2 regions of the Marinactinospora rubrisoli genome follow, and region 1 is predicted to be linked to the other one. Evidence: predicted binding sites of a transcription regulator. Region 1 holds the regulator's gene; the other holds the start of a gene.
The links. Region 1 encodes LexA, which represses DNA repair genes until DNA is damaged. Its sites were predicted from a motif close to TCGAACANNTGTTCGA; they were not measured.

Region 1 (15,797 bases):
TACTGGCTGCGCTGGATCACCGCCCCGCTCATCGCGGCGCTGGCCATCGTGCTGTCGGTGACCGACGTCCCCCTGCAGACCCGCCTCGATCTGTCCGAGCGGGCGCTGCTGAACGTCCGCGACACCGCGAACCGGTCGACGACCATCCCGATGAACGGGACGTGGGCCGGCCTCTACCCGCTGCAGGCGGTCTCGGTGCACGACGGCGTCGCGCGGTTCACCGTGCAGGGGGCCGGGCTGCTCGGGACGTCCGGGCTGGCGCACAGCGGTGAGCCGCTGCCCACCGACGTGTTCGTTCCCGGGCACGGCGGCGTGGTGTACGAGCACATCACCGGCGACTGGTACTCCTGGAGCGAGTACTGACCGCTCCCCCTGGATGCCGCGCCCGGCGATCGCGTGCGGCCCCGCCGGACACCGCGACATGCCCCCGGCGGCCCTTGCGCCGCGCGGGGTAATCCGGTTCCCTCGTCGGGGGTGGTTGATGTCACCGGTCGTCACACCGATGTCCAACCGTGTCTCACCGTTGCTTTAACCTCCCCCGGATAGATCTGAACGCGAGACCAGTGACGCACCCGCGGCCAGACGAGGGACGCTATGAACGAATTCATGACGACGCTGCACCTTCGCATCTACGACGCGCTGGAGTCGCTGCGGCGCGCCCGGGACGTCGGCGACCAGGACCTCGTGGCCGCCCAGGCCGGTGAGATCGAGGACCTCGTGGAGATCGCGGCGCGGCACGGCGTCGACATCGACTGCGGGTACCGCAGGCTGGCGCACGCCGCCTGATCCCCGGCCCGGCCGGGCCACCACGACACCGCGAGGGGGCGCTCCCGGACGGGAGCGCCCCCTCATCGTGTGCGTGGAGCCGGGTCAGCGGCGCTTCTTCGACCGCTGCCGTCCGTACCCCTCGCCCTGCTCGAACTGCTGGCGCATGGCCTCGCCCTGCTCCTGCTGGTACTGCTGCTGCATCTGCTGCTGGCGCTCGGCCGCCGCGGCGACCGCGCCCTGGGCCTGCTGGAACGCGTCCGTGGCCTGCACCTGCTGGAACACGTCGGCGCCCCGGGTCACCTCCGACCGGCCGGACCGCCGGCCGCCGAGTTCGGGGAGCAGCTGGGCCAGCACCAGCGTGGACAGCGCCGAGGAGTCACCCGCCCCGCCCTCGGTGCGCACCACGACCGGCTGGGGGGCGTTCTCGGCCAGCCGGGCGCCGACGTCGAGCCGCCGCCGGGCCAGCTCGTACCGGAGCACGGCGCGGTTGTCACGGTAGGAGGTGGCGAGCCGGCGCTGCGCCTTCGCCTCGTTCTGGGCGGCGACGAGGTCCGACCGGCCGCGCGTCTCGATCTCGTAGCGCACCCGCTGCGCCTCGGTCTCCTGCTCCTCCAGCATCTGCGCGACGTCCTTGCGCGCCTTGTTGAGGGCCGCGTTGACCTCGACGATCTTGGCGTCGCGCGTCTTCTTGGAGCGCTCGATGTCCATGAGCAGCGTGTCGATCCGCCGCTTGCGGGTGAGCTCCCACTCCTGCTCGTAGGCGACCAGTTCCTTGGCCACCCGCTCGCGGGTGGCGAGGTGCTGCTGGTACTGGTTGGGCAGCTGGACGTCGGGGATGTTGCACCCCATGATCCGCACGCCGTACCGGCTGAGCTGCCGGTTGAGCAGGTCCTGCATGTCGGCGACGTCGGAGCCCCGCAGGTCGTAGGCGCCCTCGGTCCGCACCTGGCGGCTGCGCTGGCGGATGGCGTCCTGCACGGCGTTGGACAGCACGAGGTCGAAGTTGCTCGCTCCGATGGTCCGGACGAAGGCGACGGCGTCGGTGATGCGGAACTTCAGGAAGAACTCGATGGACTTCAGCGGCACGTTCTCCCGGGTCGGGCACGCCTGCACGGGAGCGGTGTAGGGGATCTCGGTGGAGGTGTCCACCACGAAGTCCACCCGCGCCCAGGGGTGCCACAGGTAGTGCCGGCCCGGTTCCAGGACACCGACGACGGCGCCGAACTTGGTGAGCACGCCGGTGGTGCCCTGCTCGATCTCCACGATGGCCGATCGCCACCACCACAGTCCGGCGAGCAGCAGGCCGACCAGGGCGAGCACCAGCGCACCGACGACCATGAAGCCGGCGAGTCCGATCGACGCCCCGATCAGGGCCACGCCGAGCAGCCACAGCCCGACCCAGACGAGCACCAGCCACTTCAGCCCGCGGCCGTCACGCGGGATCACGACCGGGACGAGCTGGCCCTGGTCACCGCCGCGCAGCAGGCGGGCGATGTCGCCCCACGAGGCCAGCGACTCCTTGATGCTGGAGGAGCCGCGCGCGTTCGCTGCCGAATTCGTCATCACTGTCCTTCCTGCTCCGGCGCGGCGCCGGGGATGCCGCCCAGCCGCTCACCGATGACGCCGTCGGAGACCGACTGGCGGATCTCCTCCACCCGGTCGGCGCCGGGCACGTCGGTTGCCTGCTCGGGATCGGGCGCCTCCACGGTGGCCTGCTCCTCGGCGAGCAGTTCCGCGATCTCCGCCTCGCGGGAGGCGATGCGGTCGGAGATCTCGGCCAGGCGCGTGCGGATGGCGGCCATGTCCGATTCGGAGAACAGCTCCTCGTCGGCGCCGCCGATGATCTGGCGGGCCACCTGGAGGAAGTCGACGCTGGAGGTCGAGCCGTCGCCGATCTGCACCACCTGCGGGAGGCTGCCGGCGACGGACTCCAGCTTGTCCAGCAGGTCCTGCTGGAAGCGGTAGTTGAGGATCTCCGGTGCCTCGGCGGCGCTGACGGCGCGGATGTCCAGCGCCTGGGCCTGCAGCAGCGCGGCGTTGGCATTCGCGGTGCTCTCGGCCTCGACGAACCGCTGGCGGGCGAGCGCCCGGGCCCGGTTGGTCTCCCGCTCCAGAGCGGTGTCCATCTGGGCCTGGTACTGCGCGATGTCGGCCTGGATCGCCGAGAGCGTCTCGTTCAGCGAGGCGAGCTCCTTGTTGAGGTCGCCCTCGTTCTGCTCCTTGCGCAGCTGGAGTTCGTACTCGTAGGTGTACGCCTCCTTGGCCACCCGCACCATCTCGGGCGCCGCGAGGTCCATCCGGTATTCCTGGCTGGACGGCTCGGCGTGCGTGATGTTGGCGTTGGTCAGCCGCACGGCCGGCAGGAACTGCTGGTTGAGCTGTTCGAGCAGCCGGGCGGTGTTCTCGCCGACGAGGTCATAGATGTCGGACGCCTGCTGCTCGTAGATGAGGCTGCGGGTGGTCTCGCTGATCGCGTTGTTCAGCTTGTCCTGGAACCCCTGGACGGCGCCGAGGACGAAGATGAACGCCTCGGGGTTCTCGATGCGGAACTGCAGGAACAGGTCGACCGACGCCTTGACGCCGCTCTTCGTGGGCGCCTCGCGGATGGGCGCGTTGAACGGGTACTCGCGGGTCGTGTTGACGATGTAGGAGACCCGCTTCCAGGGGTTGAGCAGGGTGACCCGGCCCGGGCCGACGATCTGCTCCAGCTTGCCGAACTTGGTGATCAGCGCCTGGCAGCCGTCCGGGACCATCACCATGCCCTGCCGCCACCACATGAAGGCGGCCATCCCGGCCACGACGATCCAGTAGTGCGGCCCGAAGAACAGCAGGGTGGCGTAGGGCACCGGGGCGGTGAACAGCGCTCCGACGAGCCCGGCGATGGCCAGCACGATGACCGGCAGCATGGCGGCGAGGGTCCGGCCACGCGGGATGACCATCGGCGAGATGACGTGCACCGGGCCGTGGGAGCCGACCTCCACCTTGCTGCGGTTGAGCACCTCGCCGGCGTTGTTCAGCGAGGTGGTCTGCTGCTCGATCCGGGTGCCCACCGAGGCGCCCTGCTCACGGGCGGCGAGGAAGTCACCCGGGTCGAGCCCGAATCCCTCCGTGGTCTGGCTGATCGCGTTGGACACCGCCTCCCGAGGATCGCCGCCCTGGGCGATCGCTCCGGCGGCCCCACGCACGGACTGCGCGAAGGACATGGGCACCTACTCCTTGGGACGAGGAAGACGATGACTCCGACGCGGGCAGGCGCGGCCGGGTTCCGGTGTGCCTGCTCAGGAGTCCTGGCATCGTCCCACAGGGTTACGGTCCGGCAGGTGGCGAGAAGATAACCATCCATTACCGGCGACGGCGCGTTCCCCGCGTCCCCCCTCGGTCCGGTACCGCGTGAGCCGCGCGATCACGCCTTGCGGCTTCGCGATCCGGCTTCGGACGGTGCCGGCACGTGCGCCGCGCACGCCGCGTACGCGGCTCCGGAAACGGCGTGTGGGAAGCCGGCCGCTGCCGACTCCCCACATGTTCTGCTCACCTGACCGTCAGGACCGCCGTGTCAACGACGGGCCCACGGGTTCTCAGCTGCACCCGCTCGTGGATCCGCATCCCTCGCACACGTAGCAGCTACCCGACGGCCGCATCTTGGTGCCGCAGGTGACACAGAGCGGCGCGTCCGCGGTGAAGCCCTGCTTCAGCTCCAGCAGCTCGGTGGTGGTGTGCGCCGTGCGGGTCTCCTCGCGGGAGGCGGGCTCGGAGTCGGCGTCCTCCTGGCCGACCGGGGCGGACTGGGCGTAGGACTCCACCTGGGCGGCGACCTGGGCCGGGTCCTCGCCGGCGACCTGGGCGGCGCGCTCCTCGGCGGACAGGACGCCCAGGGCGGCGCGCTCCTCGTAGGGGAGGTAGTCCAGAGCCAGGCGGCGGAAGATGTAGTCGACCACCGACTGGGCCATGCGGATGTCCGGGTCGTCGGTCATGCCGGCCGGGTCGAACCGCATGTTGGTGAACTTCTCGACGTAGGTCTCCAGCGGCACCCCGTACTGCAGGGCGATGGAGATGGCGATCGAGAACGCGTCCATGACGCCGGCCAGGGTCGAGCCCTGCTTGCCGAGCTTCATGAAGACCTCGCCGAGGCCGTCGTCGGGGTAGGAGCCGGCGGTGATGTAGCCCTCGGCGCCGCCCACCGTGAAGGAGATGGTCTGGCTGGGCCGCTTCTTCGGCAGCCGACGGCGGACCGGGCGGTTGACCTCGACGACCTTGGGCTCCGGGGCGGCCTTCTCCTCCGTCTTCTCCTCGGTCTTGGCGGTGGACAGCGGCTGGCCGACCTTGCAGTTGTCCCGGTAGACGGCGAGCGCCTTCAGGCCGAGCTTCCAGCCCTGGAAGTAGATGTGCTCGAAGTCCTCGACGGTCGCCTCTTCGGGGACGTTCACCGTCTTGGAGATGGCACCCGAGAGGAACGGCTGCACCGCCGCCATCATCTCGACGTGCCCCATGGGCTTGATGTAGCGCTTGCCCATGGCGCAGTCGAACACCTCGTAGTGCTCCGGCCGCAGCCCGGGAGCGTCCACCACATGGCCGTTCTCCGCGATGTACTCGACGATGGCCTCGATCCGCTCCTGCTGGTAGCCGAGGTTCTTCAGCGCCCGCGGGATCGCCTGGTTGACGATCTGCATGGAGCCGCCGCCGACCAGCTTCTTGTACTTGACCAGCGAGAAGTCCGGCTCGATGCCGGTGGTGTCGCAGTCCATCATGAAGCCGATGGTGCCGGTGGGGGCGAGCAGGCTGGCCTGGGCGTTGCGCCAGCCGTTCTTCTCGCCGGTCTTCAGGCAGTCCTGCCACGCGCGGGTGGCCGCGGCGGCGATGTCGCGGTCCATCCGGCCGATGGTGCGCAGGTCGTCGTTGGCGGCGGCGTGCTTGCGCATGACGCGCTTGTGGGCGTCGGCGTTCTTGGCGTAACCGTCGTAGGGGCCCACGACCCCGGCGAGCTCCGCGCTGCGCCGGTAGGCGGTCCCGGTCATCAGGGAGGTGATGGCCGCGGCGAGCGCCCGGCCGCCGTCGGAGTCGTAGGCGTGTCCGGTGGCCATCAGCAGCGCGCCGAGGTTGGCGTAGCCGATGCCGAGCTGGCGGAAGGCACGGGAGGTCTCGCCGATCTTCTCCGTGGGGAAGTCGGCGAAGGTGATGGAGATGTCCATCGCCGTGATGATCAGCTCGGTGAGCCGGACGAACTTCTCGATGTCGAAGGTGTCGTCGTCCCGCAGGAACTTCAGCAGGTTGATGGACGCCAGGTTGCAGGAGGAATTGTCCAGGTGGACGTACTCCGAGCAGGGGTTGCTCGCCGAGATGCGGCCGCTCTCGGGAGTGGTGTGCCAGTCGTTGATGGTGTCGTCGTACTGCAGGCCGGGGTCGGCGCACTCCCAGGCGGCCCGGGCCATGCTGTGGAACAGCTTCCGGGCGTCGACGGTGGCGATGACCTCGCCGGTGGTGCGGGAGGTGAGCCCGAAGTCGGATCCGGTGTCGACGGCGCGCATGAAGGCGTCGGACACCCGGACGGAGTTGTTGGCGTTCTGGTACTGCACGCTGACGATGTCGGCGCCGCCGAGGTCGACGTCGAACCCGGCGTCGCGCAGCGCGCGGATCTTGTGCTCCTCCCGGGCCTTGGTCTCGATGAACTCCTCGATGTCGGGGTGGTCGACGTCGAGCACGACCATCTTGGCGGCACGGCGGGTGGCCCCGCCGGACTTGATGGTGCCGGCCGAGGCGTCGGCGCCGCGCATGAAGGAGACCGGGCCCGAGGCGGTGCCGCCGGAGGAGAGCAGCTCCTTGCTGGAGCGCAGCCGGGAGAGGTTCACGCCGGCGCCGGAGCCGCCCTTGAAGATGATCCCCTCCTCCTTGTACCAGTCCAGGATCGACTCCATGGTGTCGTCCACGGACAGGATGAAGCAGGCGGACACCTGCTGGCTGGAGGCGGTGCCGACGTTGAACCACACGGGCGAGTTGAAGCTGAACAGCTGATGCACGAGCGCGTACTTCAGCTCGTGGTCGAAGATCTCGGCGTCCTCGTCACCGGCGAAGTAGCCGTGCTCGCGCCCGGTCCTGGTGTACATGCCGGCCACGCGGTCGACGAGCTGCTTGAGGCTCCACTCGCGCTCGGGGGTGCCGAGGGCGCCACGGAAGTACTTGCTGGCGACGATCTGGGTGGCGTTCATCGACCAGGCGGCCGGGAACTCCACGCCGCGCTGCTCGAAGTTGACCGACCCGTCCCGCCAGTTGGTCATGACGACGTCACGGCGCTCCCACTCGACCTCGTCATAGGGGTGGGTGCCCGGCGTGGTGAAGACACGCTGGATCTTCAGCCCCTTGCGCTGGGGCTGCCCCCTGCCCTTGCGCGTCGACGAGCCGCTCGTGGTCTCCGTCATTCTCCACTCCCCCTGATATATGGCACATACCCAATTGCCGCGCCGGCCGGCCCGGGCTTCCGGCGGCCGGCGCGGTCCCCGTGCGCGGGGCGCGTGACCGCGTGGTCCGGTTACTCCGCCGCCGGTTTTCCGGCCTGCCGGGTGGCACCGGCTCTGGCCCGATCGGCCCGCAGCATCGCGATCTCGTTCTCGAAGTCCGTCAGGGACTCGAACCCGCGGTACACCGACGCGAAGTGGAGGTAGGTCACCTCGTCGAGTTCGCGCAGCGGGCCCAGAATGGCGAGCCCGATCTCGTGGGCCGGCACCTCGGCGAGCCCGCGCCCGCGGATCTCCTCCTCGACCTGCTGGCCGAGCTTGGCGAGCGCGTCCTCGGTGACCGGCCGCCCCTGGCAGGCGCGCCGCACCCCGGCGATGATCTTGCCCCGGGAGAACGGCTCGGTGACCCCGGACCGCTTGGCCACCATGAGCAGCACGGTCTCCTGGGTGGTGAAGCGGCGGCCGCAGGCCGGGCAGGACCGGCGGCGGCGGATCGCGGCGCCGTCGTCGGTGGACCGGCTGTCGATCACCCGGGTGTCAGGATGGCGGCAGAACGGACAGTGCATGCCGGCACGCCTCCCCCCACATCCGCATCGCCGATGCCTCCCGCACCCGCACGGAACGCGCTCCCGAGGGGCGGTGTCCGTGTCGGCGTCTGGTGTTCCACGGCTCTCCAGGGCGACGCCCCGAAAAGGTCTGATACCTACTAAAGCACAATCTCTAGGCGACTTGTTCCTCAGCAGGCACTAGATGTTGTGGTCAACTTACGGGCGCCGCACCCGGGCCGCAAGTCGCCGCACCGGCGGGGGGACGGCGCCGCCGGAGCCCGAAAGCGCCGGAACCGCCGGTGTTTCCGGCGGTTCGGGACGCCACGGGACCCATCGGAGGCGGCCGGAGTGCGCAACGCCACTCATCGCACGGGACGCGCCACGGGGAACGGAGCACAGGCTGCCAGACGCGGCGGCGCGGACCGGGGCGGACACACCGGCCGCGCCGGATGTCCGCACCGGCCCGCGCCGGGCACCGGTCAGGGCTTGGGAAGCACGAGCTCCTGCCCCGGCTCCAGCGCGAGGTCGGAGAGCCGGTTGAGCTCGACGATCTCCAGCACGGTGCGGCGCGGATCGTCGCCGGGGCGGGTCCGCTCGGCGATCTCCCACAGCGTGTCGCCGTCGTGGACCACCACGGTGTCGGGCGCGGGCCGCAGCATCAGAGAGTCGGAGGCGCCGGCCGTGGAGGCGCCGAGCGCCACGGTTGTCAGTACCAGGAGCGAGAATCCGGCTGTGCCGACGAGACCGAGCGCCGAGAGCAGGACCACCCGGCCCCGCCGGGTGAGACGGGTGCCGCGTCCCGGTGGGACGGAGGAATGGAGGTCGGGAAGTCCAGCGAGAGCCTGGGGGACCACGACGGCCGTACCGCCGCTGCTCTCAATACTCACGTCTTCTCCTCGCCCTTCGAAGATCCCGGCGGACCGGTCGCCGACCTCGATACGGGTCGGCGGATCCGCAGTGGCGATCGATTCTGGCACCGGCGCCGGCCGGACGGCGCGCGCCACCGGCCCCCTCCCGGGCCGGCCCATTGAGAGCGGTATTGCGGGTTCGGACATGCTCCCCACCTTCGAACGCCCGTTCGACTAGAACTGACGTTCGACTAATACCGCATCTCGCTGATTTTTTCAGCACCATCTCGAACGTTTGTTTGATATTGCCTTGTCCGCACACTAATGTTGGACATGTTTCACCGCGGTATGCCGACACTGCCGTCGATGCGACATCGCTTCGAGACTCCCTCGTTACGCCGTCACCGACGCCAGCCGCCGACAACCCACACCGAGAACACCGACCGCCGAGGAGGCCGGCCGTGCCGGAGGAAAACCACGGAGCGCAGGAACCGCACGCCAGTGGGAAGGCCGTCACCGGGCTCCGATCCTCGTCCACGCGGACCAGAGCCGCGCAGGAGCCTGTGGCACCGTCGGACTCGGCTCCGAAACTCACGGCCCGCCAGCAGAGCGTCCTGAACGTCATCCACCGCTACGTGCGGCAACGCGGATACCCACCGTCCATCCGCGAGATCGGTGATGCGGTGGGGTTGTCCAGCCCCTCCAGTGTCGCGCACCAATTGAAGGTGTTGCAACGCAAGGGCTATCTCCACCGCGACCAGAATCGCCCACGAGCGGTCGAAATTCGCATTCCGGGACAGCCGCCGGTGCGGTCCTGGGACGAACTCGACGAGGATCACTCCGCCGAGCCCGGCCGCGCGACCGACGTCCCGGTCATCGGCCGGATCGCCGCGGGCGGCCCGATCCTCGCGGAGGAGGCCGTCGAGGACGTCCTCACGCTGCCCAAGCAGCTCGTGGGCGAGGGGCGGCTGTTCATGCTCACCGTCGTCGGCGACTCGATGATCGAGGCCGCCATCACCGACGGTGACCTGGTCGTGGTCCGCCAGCAGCCCGAAGCCAACAACGGCGACATCGTCGCGGCGCTGCTCGGCGACGAGGCCACGGTGAAGACCTTCCGGCGGGACGGCGACCACGTCTGGCTGCTGCCGCGCAACCCCGACTACGAGCCCATCAGCGGCGACGAGGCCACCATCCTCGGCAAGGTCGTCGCCGTGCTGCGCAAGGTGTAACGACTTCGCCTCGGTTCGAAACGGGCCCGTGATCTTTACCCCGATCACGGGCCCTGTCACCGTCACGCGATGGAATCGGGATCCAACGGTGACCGAGCGGACCGCCACCGCCATACCCGTCACACCGGGACGGACCGGCACCGGCCGGGCTCTACGGTAAGGGCATGTCCTCCTCGCCCCTCCGTGCCGCCGTGCGCGGCGGCTGCGCCCTCCTGACCGGCGGCGCCCTGGTGCTGGCCACCGCCTGCGGCCCGCCCGCCGCCCCCGAGCCGCCGGCCACGGCTCCCTCCGCCTCCCCCGGCACCACCCCCGTGGAACGCTCCGTCACCTTCGACGGCGCCGGTGACACCGTGCACGGCACCGTCGCCCTGCCACCGGGAACGAGCGGACCGGTGCCGGGCGCACTCATCATCTCGGGCAGCGGCCCCACCGACCGCGACGGCAACAGCCCCGCACGGCCGGACGCCGACACCAACGCCAACTTCGCCCGGGTGCTCGCCGCGGCCGGTGTCGCCTCCCTGCGGTACGACAAGCTCGGGTCCGGCGAGACCGGCCTCGGCGGCCGTGAGGCGGCCGAGCCCGTCGGCTACGACGTCTTCGAGGACCAGATGGCCGCCGCATACGCCGAACTCCTGGACCAGCCGGAGGTGGATCCCGAGCGGATCCTGGTCCTCGGGCACAGCGAGGGCAGCCTGTTCGCCCTGCGCGCGCCACAGGTGGTCTCCGGTCCCCCTCCCGCCGCGCTCGTTCTCGCCGCCCCCGTGGGCGCCCGCTACCTGGACCTGCTGGACCGGCAGGTCACCGAGCAGGTACGCGACGGCGAGGGTTCCGGCGCACTCGACGCCGCCGCGGCCACCACCGTGCTGTCCGACACCCGGCTCGCCATCGCCCGGCTGCGCGCCGGCCGGCCGCTGCCCGACGATCTCGCGCCGGAACTCGCTCCGCTGTTCGGGCCGGCCACCTCGGCGTTCCTGCGCCGGATCGACGCCATGGACCCGGTGGACCTGGCGCGCGACCTCCCCGACGGCACCCGCACGCTCGTGCTGTGGGGCACGGCCGACGCCCAGGTCACCGCGGCGGAGGTCGACCGGCTGATGACCGGGCTCCCCGACGGCGAACGCGTGGACCTGCCCGGAGCCGACCACGTGTTCCGCCGGTACGACGACTCCCCCGGCGCCACCGCGCTCGACGCCGAGCGCCCATTCGCGCCGGACGCGGCGCCCGCCCTCGAAGAGTTCCTCGGCACCGTGTGGTGACCGGGCCGCGCCCGCCGTACGCGGCCCGGCGCCGGTGCCCGGGAACGGCGATGGCGCCCTCCCCCTAGGGGGGAGGGCGCCATCGCACCGGTTCGCCGTCAGGGCGCGGGTGGTCCGACGACCGCCCGCCGCCGGGTCAGCTCCGGGTGCCCTCGATCTGCGCGACGGTGGCGCGCGCCAGCTGCTCGGCGCCCGCGATCGCCTCGGATTCCGAGATCGACGACGAGTAGGAGTAGTCGGTCGCGGCGTCGTAGCAGGTCGACAGGAAGATGTTCGACAGCCGGACGCCGACGCAGCCGAGCTCGTACTCGGTGTCGTACCAGGAGGCGGCCTCGTCGCCGAGATTCTCGACGGGGGTGGTGGTGTACCCCTCGGACTGGGTGGCGAGGTCGGAGGCGGTCTCCTCCGCCCCCGTGGTGCCGGGCCGGTTCTGGTTGCGCATCAGCAGCATCGAGGCGGTCGCCGGCATGCCGGAGGAGTCGCTGGAGGTGATCCAGGAGCACTGGTAGCCGTCCCACCAGTCCTGGCCGCCGGTGTCGATGGCCTGCGCGGCCTGCGTCTGGTACCCGGGCAGCAGGGCGTTCAGCGCCTCGTTCTCCGCGACCGAGCAGTCGGGGGTCGCGGTGTAGTCCTCACCGCTGCCCAGCCACAGGTAGGCGCCGATGCCTCCGGCGATGAGCAGCACCACCAGCACGACGACGCCGACGATCGCGCCGACCGCGCAGCCGCGGTTGCTCTTCGGAGGGGTCTGACCGAGGTAGGGGTTCTCTCCGTAGGGGGCACCCGGGCCCGGCATGCCCGGACCCGGCTGCGGACCGTACCCAGGGGGACCATAGGGGCCGGGCTGTGGCGGACCGTAAGGTCCCTGGGGTCCGGTCGGCTGACCGGGCTGCGGCCCGGTCGGCGGTCCGCCGTACGGCCCCGACGGTCCGGACGGTCCCCCAGGTGGCCCCGGAGGAGGACCACCGTAAGGTGGCTGGGCCATCAGCGAGTCCCCTTTCCTGCCAAGCAAACTTCAGGCTGACCAGCAGAGCTACGTTACTAGTCCGCACATCTCATCTCGCCCCAAAACGGGCGTCGGTTACCTGATTGACACCGTGCCCGCCGCACCCGTAGCAGAGGTCACAGGCGTGCCGGGCGCACGTCCGGGAAGGGCCGCCGGCCCGCCCGGACGGGTGCGGGCGGACCGCCGGAACCGCCGCTCCGCACGGGTGCGCTGTCACGGACGGTCACAGGTTCACGCCCGGTAGGACGTCCCCCGGGTGCGGTACGTTCCCACGAGGCCGTAACGAACCGGTGACGGGCGCACCGCGACGCGACCGGGGTCCGGGCCGCCCCGCGCGGTCAGATGGCGGCGGCCACGCCCTCCGCCACCGCCACGGCTCCGGCCCGGGCGTCGTCGAAGACCAGGTCCGCGCCGCCGTACCAGACGCGCACCACCAGGTTGTCGCGGCGGAAGGCCAGTTCGGCGGCGTCGGCGTCGGCCGTGGAGTGCCACACCAGCGCGTCCTCGCCCAAGGCCGGCACCGGGGCCGCCCCGTCCAGTTCGTTCACCGGCGCCAGCTCCGCCAGCCGGGTGGCGGCCGCCTGTGCTCCCGTGATGTCGCCGGCCTTGTCGGTGAAGTGCGCCTGGAAGGCGATCTGGACCGAACGCGGCGGCACGCCGTCGGCCGCGGCGTGGTCCACCGACGTCCACACGCAGGAGTTGCCGCCGGCGTCGACGAGCGGTCCCCGCTCCGCGGCCTCCAGGGTGGCGGACGGGGCCACCGACGCGAGCAGCTCGTCCGCGACCACCTCACACGCGGGCGCGGTGGCGTAGGCGTCGTCCGGCCCGGCGCCGGTGGCCGGACCACGGGCGCCCCACAGGACTCCGGCCGTGATCGCGGCCGCGGAGAGCACGACGACCCCGCCGGCCGCGACCGCGATCCGCGCGCGCCGGTCCAGCCGCCATTCCCCGAACGTCTGGGTCATATGTTCCTCGCCGTTCTCCGGGACCGGAGCGCCGAAGGGCCGGGACCGTACCGGTCCCGGCCCCGCGCACCGGCGCTCAGGCCACCACGATGTTGACCAGCTTGGGCTCGCGGACGACGACCTTGCGGATCGTCCGGTCGCCGATGAACCCCTGAACCTTCTCCGAGGCCAGCGCCAGGCGCTCCAGCTCCTCGGCGCTGATGTCCGGCGGCACCTGAAGCTTGTCCCGGACCTTGCTGGCCACCTGCACCACGCAGGTCACCGATTCCTGGACGAGCAGCGCGGGGTCGGGGGTCCGCCAGTTGCCGATGGCCACCGACCCGCTGTGCCCGAGCCGTTCCCAGCCCTCCTCGGCCACGTAGGGCGCGAACAGCGACAGGGTGATCGCCACGACCTCGGCGGCCTCGCGTACGGCCGGGTCGGCGGCGCCCGGGCCGGAGTCGATGGCGCGCCGGGCCGCGGTGACCAGTTCCATGACGCGGGCGATGGCGACGTTGAAGCGCTGCGCTTCGATGGCCGCGGTGACCTTGTCCAGCGTCTGGTGGGTGACCTTGCGCAGCGCGAGGTCACCGGTGGCGGGGTCGGTCCCGGGCGCCGAGGCGGCGCCGGCCTGCGTCATCAGCCGGTAGGCGCGGTTCAGGAACCGCAGCGAGGCCGCGGGCGAGACGTCGGCCCAGTCGATGTCGTCCTCGGGCGGGCCGGCGAACACCACGGTCAGCCGCACGGCGTCGACGCCGTAGAGGTCGATCTCCTCGCCCAGGTCGACGCCGTTGCCCAGCGACTTCGACATGGCCTTGCCCTGGTTGATGACCTGGCCCTGGTTGAGCAGCCGGGTGAAGGGCTCGGTGAAGTCCACCATGCCCATGTCGTAGAGCACCTTGGTGAAGAACCGGCTGTACAGCAGGTGCAGGATGGCGTGCTCGACCCCGCCCACGTACTGGTCGATCGGCCCCCACCGCCGCACCTTGTCCGCGTCGAACGGCGCGGTGTCGGCGTGCGGCGAGCAGTACCGCAGGTAGTACCAGGAGGAGTCGACGAAGGTGTCCATGGTGTCGGTGTCGCGCCGGGCGGCGCCGCCGCACCGCGGGCAGTCGACGTTGACCCAGTCGCTGGCCGCCGCCAGCGGCGAGACGCCCTTGGGCGCGAGGTCGGCGCCCCGGAGGTTCTCGGGCAGCCGCACCGGCAGCTGGTCGTCGGGGACCGGCACCTCGCCGCAGTCGGGGCAGTGGACGATCGGGATCGGGGTGCCCCAGAACCGCTGGCGCGACAGCAGCCAGTCGCGCAGCCGGTAGTTCACGGCGGCGGCGCCGGTGCCGCGCTCGGCCAGGATCTCGATGATCCGCGGGATGGCCTCGGTCTTGGTCAGCCCGTCCAGCGGGCCGGAGTTGACCAGGCGCCCCTCGCCGGGCGTGGCCACCCCGGTGATGTTCGGGTCCTCCTCGCCGGTCTCGACGACCACGCGCACCGGCAGGTCGAACGCCTTGGCGAAGTCGAGGTCGCGCTGGTCGTGCGCGGGGACCGCCATGATGGCGCCGTGCCCGTAGTCGGCCAGGACGTAGTCGGCGGCCCAGACCGGGATCCGCTCCCCGTTCACCGGGTTGGTGGCGTACCGGCCGAGGAAGACACCGGTCTTGGTGCGCTCGGTGGACTGGCGCTCGATGTCGCTGAGCTTGGCCACGCTGTCGCGGTAGGCCTCGAACTCGGCGCGGTGCTCCGGCGTGCACAGCTCGTCGGCCAGTGCGGCGTCGGCGGCGACCACGAAGAAGGTGGCCCCGTACAGGGTGTCCGGCCGGGTGGTGAAGACCGTGACTGGCTCGTCGCGCCCCTCGATGTGGAACCGAACGTCGGCGCCCCGCGACCGGCCGATCCAGTTGCGCTGCATGAGCAGCACCCGCTCGGGCCATTTGCCTTCGAGCCCGGCCATGTCGTCGAGCAGCCGGTCGGCGTACTCGGTGATGCGGAAGTACCACTGGTTGAGGCTGCGCCGCACCACCTCGGTGCCGCAGCGCTCGCAGCGCCCCTGGACGACCTGCTCGTTGGCGAGCACCGTCTGGTCGTTGGGGCACCAGTTGACCAGCCCGTCCTTGCGGTAGGCCAGGTCCCGTTCGTAGAAGCGCAGGAAGAGCCACTGGTTCCAGCGGTAGTACTCGGGGTCGCTGGTGTGCAGCCGCCGCGACCAGTCCAGCGCGGTGCCGTAACGCTTGAACGACTCCGCCTGCGTCTCGATGTTGGCGTAGGTCCACTCCGCCGGATGGGAGTCGCGCTTGATGGCGGCGTTCTCGGCCGGCAGGCCGAAGGAGTCCCACCCGATGGGGTGCAGGACGTTCTCGCCGAGCTGGAACCGGTAGCGCGCCACGACGTCGCCCATGGCGAACGCCTCGGCGTGCCCCATGTGAAGGTCACCCGACGGATAGGGGAACATGTCGAGCACGTAGCGGCGAGGACGGTCGTCGGCCGGGTCCTCGCTGGCCGCGAAGGTGTTCTCCTTCGCCCACCGGGCCTGCCACTTGTCCTGGAGCGCGCGGGCGTCGTACGTGTCGCCCGCGACCTGGTCTCCGCCTACCGCTGTCATCGCTGGTTACTATCCTCTACGGTTCACGCGCGGGCACGTCGCGGCCGGTCCGACCGCCTGTGCCGCGTTCCTCGCGTCCGGGATCACGGCCGCGTCTCGAAGAACACGCACCGGCGCGCCGTCCGTCCGCGGGGCCCTCGGACGAGCTTGCCGCCGACC
Region 2 (15,797 bases), on a different contig from region 1:
GCCCGAGCTGCCCGGGCTCGCGTGCCACAGCCTGCGTGGCGGGAACGGGGAGTCCAGCTTCCGTGGCGGGTCGGCGGTGCCGGCCGGGGGGATGTCGGCGTAGCCGGAGAGCCGGTAGCCGTTGGCGTAGCGGATGCGGCGGCCGCCGACCCCGCCCCGTGAACCGCGCCTTCCGTTTCCGTCGCGGAGGCCGTCTTCTCCGTTCCCGCCACGCAGGCTGTGTTCTCCGTTCCCGCCACGGAGACCGTCCTCCCCGTTCCCGCCACGGAGGCTGTACTCGGTGCTCAGGGCGGCGCGCAGCCCGGCGGAGCCGTCGGCGTGCCACTCCTCGGCGAGTTCCGCCAGGTCGTAGGCGTGGGTGGCGTTGATGGTGGGCAGGCCGGAGCCGACCCGGCGGACGCGGCCGCGCACGGCCAGGAGCCAGGAGCCGAAGACGGTGGCGGCGCACCGGTCCTGCACCGACTCGAAGAACGTCAGGTCGATCAGGCCGGTGGCGTCGTCCAGCGTGGTGAAGATGATCCGCTGGCCCGAGCGGACCGCCGGGGTCTGGGTGGCCACCTTGACGCCGACGACCAGCACCTCGGCCCCGGCCGGGACCTGGTCCAGGTCGCGGGCGCGCACGGCGCGGTGGCCGGCGGCGAGCGCGGCGAGCAGGTCGGCGTGCTCGTCCAGCAGGTGGCCGCTGGCGTCGTAGCCGAGGACCTCCAGTTCGGTGCGCACCACCTCGGCGGGGGTCATCTCGGGGAGTTCCCCGGTGCGGACGCGTTCCACGAAGCCGATCGGGAGCTGGGCGCCGCCCAGGGCGCGGCTGCCGGCCCGTTCCAGGGCGCCGGCCTGGAGCATCAGGTCGCGCCGGGTGAGCGCGCCGTGGCCGTGCCGGAGGCCGTCGAAGGCGCCGACCCGCACCAGCCGGTCCACGACGTCGCGTGAGACGCGGGCGCGGTTGACGAAGTCCGGCAGCGAGGCGAACGGGCGGCCGGTGAGGATCGCGTCGATCTCGGCGTCGGTGATGCCGCGGACGTCGGCGAGGCCGGCGCGGATGCCGGGGGCGTCGGGGCCGGCCGGTTCCACCTGCCAGTGCCGTGCGGAGCGGTTGACGTCGACGCCGAGCACGGTGATCCCGAATCGGCGGGCGTCGTCGATGATGGCGCGGCGCGGGTACATGCCGGGCTCGTGGGTGAGGACCCCGGCGTAGAACGCGGCGGGGTGGTGCCGTTTCAGCCAGGCGGACTGGTAGGTGGGCAGTGCGAACGCGGCGGCGTGCGCCTTACAGAAGCCGAACGCGCCGAAGGAGGAGATGATCTCCCACACCCGGCGCACGGTCTCCTCGGGGTGGCCGCAGTCGCGGGCCATGGCGGTGAAGCGTTCGCGCACCGTCTCCTTGCCGGCGTCGGTGCCGAGCCGGCGGCGCATGGCCTCGGCCTGGTCCAGTCCGCATCCGGTCATCGCGTGCAGCACCGCGAGGACCTGCTCGTGGAAGATGACGACGCCGCCGGTCTCGGCGAGCGCGTCCCGCAGCACGGGGGAGGGGTACTCGGGCCGCCGGTGGCCGTCGCGGATTCCGATGAACGGGGTGATCATGTCGCTGTTGACCGGGCCGGGGCGGAACAGGGAGATGTCGACGATGAGGTCGTGCAGGTCGGCGGGGCGCAGCCGGCTGACCAGTTCGCGCTGGCCGGGCGACTCGATCTGGAAGCAGCCGAGGGTGTGGGAGGCCTGGATCATCGCGAAGGTGGCGGGGTCGTCGAGGGGGACGGTGTCGATGTCGACGCGCTGCCGCTCGGTGCGTTCGATCTCGGTCAGGGCGTGGGTCATGGCCGACTGCATGCGGACCCCGATGACGTCCAGTTTGATCAGCCCCATCTCCTCGACGTCGTCCTTGTCGTACTGGGTCATCGGGTAGCCGAGCTGGCTGGGTTCCAGCGGGGTGCGGTCGCGCAGGCCGGAGTCGGAGACGACGATGCCGCAGGGGTGCATGGCGATGTGGCGGGGCAGGCCGTCGAGACGTTCGGCCAGCCGGAACAGCGCCCGGGCCGGGTGCCGGTTCAGCCCGCCGGCGCGCAGTTCGGGCAGGTCCTCCAGGGCGGAGCGGATCTGCCGGGCGCGGATGTGCGGGAACGCCTTGGCCAGCATGTCGATCTCGTGCGGGGGGATGCCCATGGCCGCGCCGACGTCGCGGATGGCGCTGCGGGCGCGGTAGGTCTCCATCATCGACACGCAGGCGGCGTCGGGGTAGGCGTCGAAGATCGCCTGGTAGGCGTCGAGGCGGCGGGCGGACTCCACGTCCAGGTCGATGTCGGGCAGGCCGGTGCGGCTGGGGGTGAGGAACCGCTCCATGAGCAGGCCGTGGGTCAGCGGGTTGATGGCGGAGATGCCGAGCAGGTGGTTGACCAGGCTGCCGGCGCCGGAGCCGCGGATGGAGCAGCGGATGCCGTGGGCGCGGATGCGGTCGGTGATGTCGGCGACGGTGAGGAAGTAGGCGGGGAAGCCCTTGTTCTCGATGATCTCCAGTTCGTGGGCGAGCCGGGAGCGGGCGTGGCCGTCGCGGTGCAGGCCGCGGTCCCGCAGGGCCGCGGTGCAGCGCCGCCACAGCCGGTCGCGGGCGTCGGGGATGACGGGCAGGTGCGGGCGGTCCATTCCGAGGTCGGTGTCGGGGTTCAGGACGCAGGAGGCGGCGAGTGCGCGGGTGTGCGCGATGAGCCGCCGCGCGGCCGCGGGGTCGGGGCCGCAGATCCGTTCGGCGACCTCGCGCATCTCCGCGCCGCTCTTGAGGTGGGCCTGGGTGACGGCGGGGCCGGGGATGGTGCCGCCGGGCAGCCAGCGCCGGGCCTCGTCGAGGACGTGCGCGACCTCGGCGTCGGCGGGGCGGGGGTAGCGGACGGCGTTGCCGAGCACGGCGAGGGTGCGGGTCTCGGTGGCCAGCCGCAGCAGTGCGGCGGCCTGGGACCGCTGGCCGGCGCCGTAGTGGTCGACGAGTTCGACGGCGACCTCGGCGATCGCGCGCCAGCGGTCGAGCAGGCGGCGGGCGCGTTCGTGGTGGCGGTCGCGGACGGCGAGGGCGACGTCGGATTCGGGGCCGAGGAGCACCACGAGGCCGTCGGCGTGTGCGGCGAGGGCGTCGCGGGGGAAGGCGGGCACGCCGCGCCCGCCGGTGGCGTGGGCGGTGGTGACCAGCCGGCACAGCGACGCCCAGCCGCGCCGCCCGCGGGCCAGGACGGTGACGCGGCCTCCTTCGGGGGCGGCGACGGCGAGGTTGACGCCGAGGATGGCGCCCAGGCCGGCCTTCTGGCAGGCGCGCAGGTGCTTGACCGCGCCGTAGACGCCGTCGCGGTCGGTGAGGGCGAGCGCCGGCATGCCCAGTTCGGCGGCGCGTTCCACCAGCGCGGGCGGGTGGGTGGTGCCGTACCGCATGGACGCCGAGGACACCACGTCGAGGTGGGTGAAGGTTTCGGGCATCAGTCGCGCCTGCCTCTGCGCGCCGTGGCCCGGCCGTCGGTTCCCAGGACGCCTCCCCGCCGCCGCAGCGGCCATGGCGGGGCGGGTGGCGCCACGCCTGGGGAAGACCGGCCGAAACACTCGAACTTATGTACGGATTATAACGCGCGAGAAGTGCTGTCCCAAACCCGTGACCTGGGGGAAGGGGAAACGGCGTGGCGGAGCGGAGACGTCGGCCGGAACCTCCCCCGTAACGGTCGGCGCCCGGACCCGCGCGTCGGGGAACGATACGGTAGCTGACATGGGGACTGCGACGAACCGGCCTTCCACCTCGGTCGAGGACTATGTGAAGGTCATCTACGACCTTCAGGAACGCGGCGGCGCCGGACCGGTGACCACCTCGCGGGTCGCCGAGCGGCTGTCGGTCTCCAACTCGTCGGTCTCCGGCATGCTGCGCAAGCTCGGCGACCTCGGCCTGGTCGAGCACCAGCGCTACGGTGACGTCCGCCTCACCTCGACCGGCGACCGGCTCGCGCTGGCGGTGCTGCGCCGGCACCGGCTCATCGAGCTGTACCTCGTCGAGGCGCTCGGCTACTCGTGGGACGAGGTCCACGAGGAGGCCGACATCCTGGAACACGTGGTCTCCGACCAGTTCGTCGAACGGATCGCCGACCGCCTCGGCCACCCCACCGTCGACCCGCACGGCGACCCCATCCCGACCCGTGACGGCGAGGTCCTCGAACGCGACACCCGCCTGCTCTCGCACGCCGACGTCGGCACCGCCGGTGTCATCGTCCGCGTCAACGACTCCGACCCGGAGCTGCTGCGCTACCTCGCCGACCAGCGGATCGCCATCGGGATGCGCGTGGAGGTCGTCGAACGCCAGCCCTTCGGCGGCCCCCTGGTGATCCGCCTGGGCGCCCCGGGCGCGCAGCGCGACCAGTCCATCGGGCTGGTGGCCGCCGACGCGGTGTGGATCGCCCCCGGGCAGGAGACCGCGGAACAGCGGGAGCCGCACGCCGCGCGGCAGGGCTGAGCGGGCACCGAATCGGCGCGCCTTCGCGCCGTGCGATGCTGACGCAGAGTGACGAGTCCATGGCCAGGACCGGCCTGACCTGCTGACAGTGTGCGCACGGTCGGTTACCGTCGCCGGGTCGGCCTCTGGATGATAGGTGAAGCGATTGATCGCGCGCGGGCACTTCCCGCGCGGCCTGAGTCAGGAGGCGTACTCCGCCCGCACCCACATCCAGTCACCCCGAGGAGGTGGCCGGGCCGCGCCCCGACCGGCCGCTCCCCGGCACCACCGAGCCGATCCGCCCGGACACCCCGGCAAGCTCATTCAGGACCGGTACCTGCGGGCGCTGGACCGCGTCGCCACCGAGGTCGCCCCGGAGCCGGGGTGGCGGCCGGTGGACCGTGCACCCGTACCCGCCTGAGCCGGGCCTGCGGGTAACGCGCCGTTCAGCTCCCGGTCACGGATTCGCGGCGCAACCGTGCCTGCCGCCGGCGACTCAGCCGACTTATGGTGGAGCGCGGTGACCGCGTGCGGTTGGCTCGCGGCCGACAGTGAGAGGCGCGACCGTGCGTGGTAGGTGGAACGGGGCCGGCCGGGTGCGGGACGGTCGGCGGCGACTGGTGGTGCTGCTTCTGGTGACGGGACTGGCCGCGGGTCCAGGGGCGGTCGCGACGCCCGCCGTCGCCGCGGAGGATGCCTCGCAGACCCCCGCGCAATCCTCGTCCGGGGTGCGTCCGCTGGCGCACCACTTCGACAACACGGGGATCTCCTCCGATGCCGCGCCCGCGAACGCCGACCTCGACGGCACCGGGCGCAGCCTGTCCGCCCAGGCCCTCGACGCCGCCGGATGGGGACCTGGAGCGCGGCTGGTGCTGCACGGTACCGCGCTCACCTGGCCTGACACCCGGCCGGGGCGGCCGGACAACGTGGTGGCCGACGGGCAGCGGGTCCGCCTGACCGGGCAGGGCGACGCGATCACCTTCCTCGTCGCGGGCACCGGAGGGACCGCGGGCGGGACGGGCCTGATCGGCTACCGGGACGGCACCCGGACGCCGTACACCCTCACCGCCCCCGACTGGGACACCGGCCCGCTCGCCACCAAGGCCGTCGCCCTGCCGTACAGCAACGGCACGGCCGGCCGGAGCGCCGAGCCGGTCCGGCTGTACGCCGTCACCGTGCCCGTCGACCCCACACGGGCGGTGGCGCACGTCGAACTGCCGCGGGCGGGACAGGCGCGGCTGCACGTGTTCGCGGTCGCGGTGCGCGAGAACACGGGCTGGACCGGAACCTGGTCGGCCAGCACCTCCGGGTACGCGCCGGTGGGCCCGTGGCAGGACCGGACGCTGCGACTGGCGGTGCGCGCCAGCACGGGCGGACCGGCGGTGCGGATCCGGCTGGACAACACCTTCGCCGCCCAGCCGGCCCGGATCGGCCGGGTCACCGTGGCCCTGCGCGAGTCGGGGGCGACGGCCCGCGCGACGCCGGTTCCGGTGTCCTTCGGCGGGCGGCAGGAGGTCCGCATCCCCGCCGGCGCGCAGGCCTACAGCGACCCCGTGGGCCTGCGGATCCCCGCCGGCGCCGAGCTGCTGGTCAGCCTGCACCTGCCCGGGCCGGTCACCGCCGCGCCGGTGCACACCGCCGCCACCGGCACCAACTACGGCACCGCGACGGACAGCGGCGACCACACCGGCGACGTATCGGGCGAAGCGTTCAGCGAACGCGTCACGGTATGGCCCTTCCTCACCGGGATCGACGTGGTCGGCGGGCCCGGCAGCGTGGTCATGCTCGGCGACTCCATCACCGACGGGGTGGGCTCCACCTCCGGCGCCAACCGCCGCTGGCCGGACGTACTGGCCGACCGGCTCGCCGCACAGTCGGCCGTCCCCCGGTACGGCGTGCTCAACCAGGGCATCTCCGCCAACCGGATCGCCTCGGACCGCTACACCGGCGACGGCGTGAGCACCGACACCGGCGGCGTGAGCGCCCGCAACCGGCTGGACCGCGACGTCCTCGCCCAGACCGGCGCGCACACCGTCATCGTCTTCGAGGGCATCAACGACGTGCGGTGGGGCGCCGGCTCCGCCGACGTCATCGCGGGCCTGCGCGACATCGCCACCCGCTCGCGCGCCCAGGGCCTGCGCGTCATCGGCGCGACGGTGGCCCCGTGCGGCGGCTACCGCGACTGCACGGCCGACGTCGACGCCCGCCGTCAGCAGGTCAACGCCTTCATCCGCGACAACGGCGGGACCTTCGACGCGGTCCTCGACTTCGACGCCGTCCTGCGCGACCCGGACGACCCCACCCGGCTACTGCCCGCCTACGACTCCGGCGACCACCTCCACCCGGGCGACGCCGGCCTGCGCGCGGTGGCGGAGTCCATCGATCTGGAGGTGCTGCGGCCGTCCACCGCGCCATAGGCGGTGGCTGCGCGGGGCGGTCATGGGGATCGGGTCGCGGGCGGGGCTTCGCGGGTGATAGAAGTGTGTGGAATCGCTGGTTTCTGACGAGAGAACCGCAGGTCAACGAGAGTCCGCCCCGCGCGTGCGGGGATGAGCCCGGGACCGGCCCGGTGTCAGCTGGACGGCGACGCCTGTCCCCGCACGCGGGGTGTAGATCTCAGCGAGGAATGTGCGGACCTGATCCTTGCCCCGGCACGGACGCCTCCTCGTTCCTCCAGACCGGCCAATGCCCCGTTCTTCCGCTCCCGCGTGGGCGAACCCTCGTCTCGATCCACGAAGGCAAGACGGCCGTACGTCCGCCCCACGTGGGTGCCCCAAAGCGCGGCCTATGCGCCCGCCAGGAACATCGTCCACACCGGCATCCGGACCTCCGCCCAAGCAACCGGCCGGACCACCACCCCTGTCTACGGACCTTCGTCCGGAATCGGACGCAACCCGCCATGTTCGCCCCCTGGCCCCGCGTGATAGAAAGTTCGGTGTGCCGAACTTGCGAGATAGGTCCGCCGTATTTCGGTTCGTGACCGTCCTCCCCGTCGCGGCTCTGTTCGCTGCCGCCGCCTGTTCCCCCGCGTCCCCCGACCCGGCCGACGACGGTCGGCCCCTCGTTCTCACCACCTTCACCGTCTTGGCCGACATGACCCGCAACGTCGCGGGCGACGCCGTTCGAGTGGAGTCCATCACCCGCGTCGGTGCCGAGATCCACGGATACGAACCCACCCCCGACGACCTCGTCCGCGCACAAGGGGCCGATCTCGTGCTGCACAACGGGCTCGGGCTGGAGGCGTGGTTCGAGCGGTTCACCGAACGCGTCGACGCTCCGGCCGTCACGCTGAGCGACGGGGTGCCGACCATCCCCATCGCTGCCGGAGGGTACGAGGGGCAGGCCAACCCGCACGCGTGGATGTCGCCCGACAACGCGCTGGTCTACGTCGACAACATCGCCGACGCCCTCAGCGACCTCGACCCCGCGCACGCCGAGGAGTTCGCCGCCAATGCCGCGTCCTACCGGGCGGAGATCACCGACATCGGCGACTCCCTCCGCGACCGCCTCGACGGCCTCCCCGACGAGCAGCGGGCGCTCGTCACCTGTGAGGGGGCCTTCTCCTATCTCGCGCGTGACCTCGACCTGACGGAGCGGTACCTGTGGCCGGTCAACGCCGACTCCGAAGGCACGCCCCGGCAGATCGCCGACGTGGTGACGTTCGTCCGGCGGAACGAGGTGCCGGCCGTCTTCTGTGAGAGCACCGTCAACGACGGCGCCCAGCGCCAGGTGGCCCGGGAGACCGGTGCGGCTCTGGGCGGTGTGCTGTACGTCGACTCGCTGTCCGACCCCGACGGGCCGGTGCCCACCTATCTCGACCTGCTGCGGCACGACGCCGACACCATCGCGGCGGGACTGACCGGACAGGAGGGCGGCGCATGACCGGGACCGCGGTCGCCGTGGAGGGCGTGACCGTCCGCTACGGCGACGTGCTCGCGCTCGACGACGTGGCGTTCACCGTGCGGCCGGGCCGCATCTGCGGGCTGCTCGGCACCAACGGATCCGGCAAGTCCACCCTGTTCCGGACGGTGATCGGGATGATCACCCCCGAGCGCGGCACCGTCCGGCTGCACGGGCAGCCGCCGGCGCGGGCGCGTTCCCGCGGGCTGGTCGGCTACGTCCCGCAGGCCGAGCAGGTCGACTGGGCGTTCCCCGTGCGCGTGGCGGACGTGGTCATGATGGGCCGCTACGGGCACATGGGGCCGATGCGCCGTCCCCGGCCGGCCGACCACGCGGCGGTCGCCGACGCGCTGGAGCGCACGGGGCTGGCCGGCCTCGCCGACCGGCAGATCGGCGCGCTGTCCGGCGGGCAGCGCAAGCGGGCGTTCGTGGCGCGCGGGATCGCGCAGGGGGCGAGCGTGTTCCTGCTGGACGAGCCGTTCGCCGGCGTGGACAAACGCTCCGAGGCCACGATCGTGGAGGTGCTGCGCGCCATGCGCGACGACGGCCGGACGCTGCTGCTCTCCACCCACGACCTCGCCAGCGTCCCCGGCCTCTGCGACGAGGCGGTGCTGCTCCAGCAGCGCGTCGTCGCGCACGGCACACCGGAGGAGGTGCTGACGCCGGAGCGGCTGCTCGCGGCGTTCGGGGTCGGCGCGGGGTCGGAGCGGAGGGGCTGATGGGCGCGGTGGTGGAATGGTTCGCGGTGCCGTTCCAGTTCGACTTCATGCAGCGGGCGCTGCTCGTGAGCGTGGTCGCGGGCGCGGTGTGCGCGGTGCTGTCGTGCTGGATGACCCTCATCGGCTGGTCGCTGCTCGGCGACGCCGTCTCCCACGCGGTGCTGCCCGGGGTGGTGCTGTCCTACCTGTTCGGGCTGCCGTTCGCCGCGGGGGCGCTGGTGTTCGGCGCCGGTTCGGTGGCGCTGATCGGGGTGGTGCGCCGCACCTCGCGGGTCAAGCCCGACGCCGTGACCGGGGTCGTGTTCACGGGCATGTTCGCGGCCGGCGTGGTGCTGATCTCGCGGATCCCCAGCGACACCGACCTGATGCACATCCTGTTCGGCAACGTGCTCGGGGTCTCCGACGCCGACATCGCGCAGATCCTCGTCATGGCGGCGGCCACCCTGCTGGTGGTGCTGGCCAAGCACCGCGACATCACGCTGTTCGCGTTCGACCCCACGCACGCGCACGCCATCGGGCTGAACCCGCGCCGGCTGGAGGCCCTGCTGCTGGGGCTGCTGTCGGTGACGGTGGTGATCGCGCTGCAGGCGGTCGGCATCGTCATGGTGGTGGCCATGGTGATCATCCCCGGCGCGACCGCCTATCTGCTCACCGACCGTTTCGAGCGGATGCTGCTGATCTCGATCGCGGTGTCGGTGACGGCGTCGGTGCTCGGCACGTATGCGAGCTTCCACCTCGATGTCGCCACCGGCGGCGCGATCGTGGTGGCCCAGGCGCTGGCGTTCACGGTCGCCTACCTGTTCGCGCCGCGGCACGGTGTGGTGTGGCGGCGCCGCGCCCGGGCCGCGCGGGCGCGTGCGGCGGTGCCGGCCCGTTAGGCGCGGCCGCGCGGCGCAGGGCGTCCACGCCGGGGATGGCGCGGGCGGGGTGCTTGTGCCGCGCGGCCGGGTGCGTGACAGTGGGGCGCATGGGTGCACATCCGGGACGCGGGCGCGCGCAGGCTTCCGGGCGGGGACGGCCACCGGGGCTCACCCCGACCGTGATCGAGGCGGGCGATCTCACCCTGGAGCCGCTGCGGGTCTCCCACGCCGAGGAGATGTCGGCGGCGCTGGCCGACCCCGAACTGTTCCGCTACATCGGGGGCACGCCGCCCAGTGCCGCCCGGCTGCGTTCCCGCTACGCCGACATGCTCGCCGGTTCCGACGAACCGGGCGCGTGTCCTGGTGCAACTGGGTGATCCGCACCGCGGAGGGGACGGCGGTGGGCACGGTGCAGGCCACCGTGGGGCCGATTCCGGGCGGCCGGGCCGCGGTGCTGGCCTGGCTGGTCGGTGTCCCGTGGCAGGGACGCGGTATCGGCACCCGCGCGACCCGCGCGCTGGTGGAGTGGCTGCACGACCGCGGGTTGCGGCCGGTGACCGCGCACATTCGTCCCGGCAACGCCGCCTCGGAGGCGGTGGCCCGCAACTGCGGGCTGCGGCCGACCGGCCGGTGGGCCGACGGCGAGGTGGTCTGGGCGGAGGCGGGGTAGCGCCGGTCCGATCCGGGGGCGGAGACGGGGCGGGCGGTTCGCCGGGAAACGGGGCGCGTGGCGGTGCCGGAATTCGGGCGGGCGGGCCGGCGTGGTTTCGCCGGGGTGGCGCGGGAAGCGAGTCGCGCGGCTAGCCGCCGATGAGATGGCGGTAGGCGTAGAGGCCGGCGCGCAGCCGGTCGGGCTGGTCGATCTTCCGCATGGCGCGGGACAGGTACTTCTTCACCGTGGGTTCGGCGAGATGGAGTTCCCGCGCGATCTGGCGGTTGGTGTAACCCGCACCGAGCAGCCGTAACACGTCGCGTTCCCGGTCGTTGAGGCCGGCTTCCTCCGGTGAGATCTCCGTCGCGGAATCCGAGTTTCCTGCCCCGTTATGTTGTTTCACGCCGTTTCGCTCCCCGTGCGTTGCGAAATGTCGCAGTTATTCATATCAACTGCCTCGCAAGATCGTGGTGTGACCTGCCTCATTTATGAGTGCTAATCCGGTTTCCGGTTATACGCTGACTTTCACTACTACCTGCCGGGAAAACCGCCATGGACTATTCCCCACGATTCGGTCAGGCTGGTCGGCGGGCGGTGCGACGGGGACGCCGCCGGGCCGAGGGGGGAACGGCGTGCTCGATGGGTTCCGCACCACCCGGATCGACACCGGCGAGGCCGAGATCGCGGTGGCCGTGGCGGGCTCCGGCCCCCCGCTGCTCCTGTTGCACGGATTCCCGCAGACCCACGTCATGTGGCACCGGGTCGCCCCCGCCCTGAGCGAGGACTTCACCGTGGTCCTCTCCGACCTGCGCGGCTACGGCGCCAGCTCCCGGCCACCGGCCACCGCCGGCCACCAGCCCTACAGCAAGCGCGCCATGGCGCGCGACCAGGTCGAGGTGATGCGCCGCCTGGGCTTCCCGGCCTTCGCCGTGGCCGGCCACGACCGGGGCGGCCGGTGCGCTTACCGGATGGCCCTGGACCACCCCGAGCGGGTGCGCGCCCTCGCCGTTCTCGACATCGTCCCCACCCTCGACGCCTACGAGCGCGTCGACGCCGATCTCGCCCACGGGCTCTGGCGGTGGTTCCTCATGGCGCAGCGCCACCCGATCCCCGAGCGGATCATCGCGGCCGACCCCGAGACCTTCTTCTTCGGGACCGGGGCGGAGGTGTTCGCGCCCGAGGCGCTCGCGGCCTACCGCTCGGCGGTGGCCCGCCCCGGCGCCGTGCAGGCGATGTGCGAGGACTACCGCGCCGCGAGCACCATCGACCGCGCGAACGACGCCGCGGACCTCGGCCGACGGCGCATCCGCTGCCCGGTGCTCGCCCTCTGGGGCGCGCACTCCACGGTGCACGCCTGGTACGACGTGCTCGCCGTGTGGCGCCGCTGGGCCGACGACGTGCGCGGCGCGGCCCTGGACAGTGGGCACTTCCTCGCCGAGGAGGCCCCCGAGGCCACGACCCGCCACCTGCGCGCGTTCCTCACGGCCACCGCCCGGCCACCGATGCCGGACACCTCCGGCGGGCGGTGACCCGGGGCCGGGCGCCCCGGCCCCCGCCGCACCACACCGGCCCCGGGCGGGCGCGCCCCCGAAGGTCAGCCGTTCGCGGCGGCGGGCCGCGTTCCGGCACCGGAGCGCAGCAGGGCGACGAGCTCCCGGCGCAGCTCGGCGTCCTCCGCCGTTTCGGTCGAGGCGTCGATCTGCACGATGTCGACCCCCGCCCGGTGGAACTCCAGGATCCTGCCCGCCACGTCGGCCGGCGTGCCGACCAGCACCCCCGCCATGCCCGCGCGCAGCTGCCGTTCCGCCGCCGCGCGGATGTCGGCGGCCACGGACCGCAGGTCGCGCTCGGTGTCGCGGGCCAGCTGCGCGGATGCCGCCAGCTCTCCGGGCGGCCGTTCGCCGATCACACGGACCCCGGTCGCCACGATCTCCGCCGCCCGCTCCCGCGCGGCGGTGCCGTCGGCCCCGAGCACGCACCGCACGTGCCGCCAGTACCGCAGGCGCCGGCCGTGCTCGGCGGCGAGCGCGGACACCCGGGAGACGGCCGCGCGCACCTCCTGCGGAGTCCGCTGACCGACCGCGTACACGTCGGCGAACTCCGCGGCCAGCCGCACGCCGGGCTCGGAGGTGCCCCCGAACGAGATCGGCGGCCGGGGGAGCTGCACCGGCCGCAGCCCCGACCACGCGTCGCGGAAGGTGTAGAACTCGCCGTCGTGGTCGAAGGGCTCGGGGGCGGTGAGGGCGCGGGTGAAGACGCTCAGGTACTCGCGCGCCCTGCGGTAGCGGGTCTCCTTGCCGGCGACGTCGCCGTCGCGGCGGACGTCGACGTCGCTGGAGCCGATCACCACGTGCACGCCGGCGCGGCCCCCCGACAGCCGGTCCAGGGTGGCCAGCGTGCGCGCCGCCGCCGTCGGCGCGGTGACCCCCGGCCGGTGCGCGACCGTGACCCGCAGCCGCGGCGTCGCCGCCAGCGCCCAGCCGGCCACCAGCCACGGATCCGGCCATGAGCTGTAGGTGGTGACGAGGGCGCTGTCGAAGCCGTCCGCCTCCTCGGCGCGGGCGCGCTCCGTGACGTAGGCGGGGTCGGCGTCGCGCGCCCGTGGATCCGGAAGGAAGCGTGCCGCCCGGCGCAGCTCCGCGGTCGCGCCGGGCGGAGCCGCCGCCCGGACCCCGCCGCGTAGTTCGAGTGCCATGTTCGCCCTTCCTCGGGTAGGTGGTGTCCGGACGTCACCGGCGGGTCGCGGCCACGCCGGGGACGGATGCCTCGCGGCACCGATCAGGTCGCGCCGGGCAGGTGGGCCGGGTGGGGCCGCTCGCCCGCGGCCGAACCGGGCGGCAGGCCCGGCACGGCCGCCAGCAGCCGCTCGGTGTGGGGGTGGGCGGGCGCCCGCCAGACCCGCTCGACCGGTCCTTCCTCCACGACCGCGCCGTCGCGCATCACCACGACCCGGTCGCAGAGATGGTGGACGACCCCCAGGTCGTGGGAGATGAACAGCAGTGCCAGCCCCAGCTCCCCGCGCAGGTGGGGGAGCAGGTCGGTGATCTGCGCCTGGACGGAGGCGTCCAGCGCCGAGACCGGCTCGTCGCAGACGAGGACGCGGGGGCGCGGCGCCAGCGCCCGCGCGATCGCCACCCGCTGGCGCTGCCCGCCCGACAGTTCCACCGGCCGCCGCCGCAGGTGCCCCCCGTCAAGGTCGACCTGCGCCAGGAGCGCGGCGGCCCGCGCCCGGCGGCGGGACCGGTCCCGTTCGCCGGCGGCGCGCAGCGCCTCGTCGAGCACCCGGCCCACCGGGTATCGAGGGTCGAAGGAGCTGAGGGGGTCCTGCTGCACCAGCTGGACGGCCGAGCGCCGGGGCCGCCGGGCGCGCTCGGGCAGGCCGCTCCACGGGCGTCCCTCCAGCGTGACGGTCCCGGAGTCCGGGGGGAGCAGGCCCATGGCCAGCGGCGCCAGGGTCGACTTCCCCGACCCCGACTCCCCGACGACGCCCAGAGCCTCGCCGGCCGCCAGGCGCAGCGAGACATCGCGGACGGCCGTGCGCGCCGGGTGGCCCGCCCCCGCGAACACCTTGGTGACCCCCTCGCACGCCAGGACCGCCGCACCCCCGCCCGGGCGGGGCGGAGCCGCCGACTCGGCCGACGTGGGCGTGGCGGTCCGGGCCGCGGCGCGGTCCGAAAGCCGGCGTCCCCGGGTCATGGGGCCGGGCACCGCGGCCAGCAGCGCGCGCGTGCGCGGATGCGCCGGCCGGTCCAGGATCCGGGCGGTCGGCCCCTCCTCGACGATCCGCCCGTCGTGCATGACGGCGATGCGGTCGGCGATCCGGGCGACCACGGCGAGGTCGTGACTGATCAGCAGCAGCCCCAGCCCGTCCGAGCGCAGCCGGCCGAGCAGCCGCAGCACCTGGTCCTGCACCACGACGTCGAGCGCGGTCGTGGGCTCGTCGGCGACCAGCACCGCGGGCCGGGCGGCGAGCGCGGAAGCGATGAGCGCCCGCTGCCGCAGTCCGCCGGAGAGTTCGTGCGGGTGCTGGGCGGCGCGCTCCCCGGGGTCGGGCACCCCCACCTCGTCCAGCAGCCGGACCACCTCCGCGGCGCGCCGGTCACGGGGCAGGATCCGGTGCACCCGCAGTGGCTCCGCCACCTCGGCGCCGACCGTGCGCAGCGGGTCGAGCGAGACCAGGGCGTCCTGCAGGACCAGGCCGACGCCGCGGCCGCGCTCTTGCCGGACCCGGACTCCCCGACGATGGCCAGGCACTCGCCCCGGCGCAGGCGCAGCGAGACGCCGCGGACCGCGTGCACCGCACGCCGGCCGCGCCCGAACGTGACGTCGAGGCCGTCGAGGCGGAGGAGATCGTCGTCCGTTCCGGTGTCGGTCATCGGCGTGCTCCGGAGGTCGTCGGGCGGCCCGGGAGGGCCGGATGCGGCCGCCCGGGGCGTGCCGCGAGCGGATTTCGGCGCGTGGCCGGCCGGCCGGGCGGGGCGTTCCACGGGCCGATGCCGGGACGTTCCCGTGCGCAACGGGCGGGACGGCCCGCGGCCCGGGCCGGGGAGCGGTCCTGAGGTGCCGGCATCTCCCCGGAAGCAGGGCCGGTCGGCCGGGGCGGGCCGGGCGTGCGAAATCGCGGAGCGTGGAGCCGGAGCGGGTGCGGCGCGGAGGTCACTGCGGCCCACCGTCCAGCCTCGCCTTGAGCCAGCGGCCCACGACGGTCACCGCCACCACCACCGTGGTGACCGCGGCGCCGGGGAAGACCGCGATCCACCACGCGCGCTGCAAGTGGTCGCGCCCCTCCGACAGCATGAGCCCCCACTCCGCGGCGGGCGGCTGCGGGCCGAACCCGAGGAAGCTGAGTCCCGCCGAGACCACGATGGCCGTCCCCGCGCTGATGGTGGCCAGCACGCTGACCGGTCCCAGGGTGTTGGGCAGGACGTGGCGCAGGACGATCAGCGGGCGCGGTATCCCCATGACCACGGCGGCCTGCACGTACGCCGACTCCCGCACCACCAGCATCCGGGAGCGGACCAGCCGGGCGTAGCCGGGGGCGGCGGCCAGGCCGATCGCGACGAGCACGTTGACCGGCCCCGGGCCGAGCACCGTCAGCACGATCAGCGCCAGCAGCAGCTCCGGGAACGCCAGCCCGACGTCGACCGCCCGCATCATCACGCGGTCCAGCAGCCGGCCGCCGAACGCCGACACCGAACCGGCGGCCGTGCCCAGCA

Region 2: a site for LexA is predicted at 3,577-3,592, ahead of ACFQRF_RS04635 (DNA polymerase III subunit alpha). Genes of this name have one in related genera too.

Annotation. Positions count from the first base shown of each region.
Region 1 is NZ_JBHTBH010000010.1:63,227-79,023, reverse strand. It holds gene ACFQRF_RS20295 (hypothetical protein) at 1-363, shown strand, start outside; gene ACFQRF_RS20290 (hypothetical protein) at 595-786, shown strand; gene ACFQRF_RS20285 (SPFH domain-containing protein) at 871-2,331, opposite strand; gene ACFQRF_RS20280 (SPFH domain-containing protein) at 2,331-3,971, opposite strand; gene ACFQRF_RS20275 (vitamin B12-dependent ribonucleotide reductase) at 4,344-7,178, opposite strand; gene nrdR (transcriptional regulator NrdR) at 7,289-7,780, opposite strand; gene ACFQRF_RS20265 (LysM peptidoglycan-binding domain-containing protein) at 8,242-8,649, opposite strand; gene lexA (transcriptional repressor LexA) at 9,174-9,839, shown strand; gene ACFQRF_RS20255 (alpha/beta hydrolase family protein) at 10,004-11,095, shown strand; gene ACFQRF_RS20250 (hypothetical protein) at 11,232-11,891, opposite strand; gene ACFQRF_RS20245 (hypothetical protein) at 12,440-13,066, opposite strand; gene leuS (leucine--tRNA ligase) at 13,143-15,638, opposite strand.
Region 2 is NZ_JBHTBH010000002.1:91,633-107,429, reverse strand. It holds gene ACFQRF_RS04635 (DNA polymerase III subunit alpha) at 1-3,456, opposite strand, end outside; gene ACFQRF_RS04630 (metal-dependent transcriptional regulator) at 3,737-4,471, shown strand; gene ACFQRF_RS04625 (hypothetical protein) at 4,608-4,871, shown strand; gene ACFQRF_RS04620 (SGNH/GDSL hydrolase family protein) at 5,071-6,867, shown strand; gene ACFQRF_RS04615 (metal ABC transporter substrate-binding protein) at 7,388-8,332, shown strand; gene ACFQRF_RS04610 (metal ABC transporter ATP-binding protein) at 8,329-9,069, shown strand; gene ACFQRF_RS04605 (metal ABC transporter permease) at 9,069-9,947, shown strand; gene ACFQRF_RS04600 (GNAT family N-acetyltransferase) at 10,037-10,306, shown strand; gene ACFQRF_RS04595 (GNAT family N-acetyltransferase) at 10,303-10,599, shown strand; gene ACFQRF_RS04590 (response regulator transcription factor) at 10,730-10,984, opposite strand; gene ACFQRF_RS04585 (alpha/beta fold hydrolase) at 11,214-12,110, shown strand; gene ACFQRF_RS04580 (LLM class flavin-dependent oxidoreductase) at 12,176-13,276, opposite strand; gene ACFQRF_RS04575 (ATP-binding cassette domain-containing protein) at 13,360-14,835, opposite strand; gene ACFQRF_RS04570 (ABC transporter permease) at 15,238-15,797, opposite strand, start outside.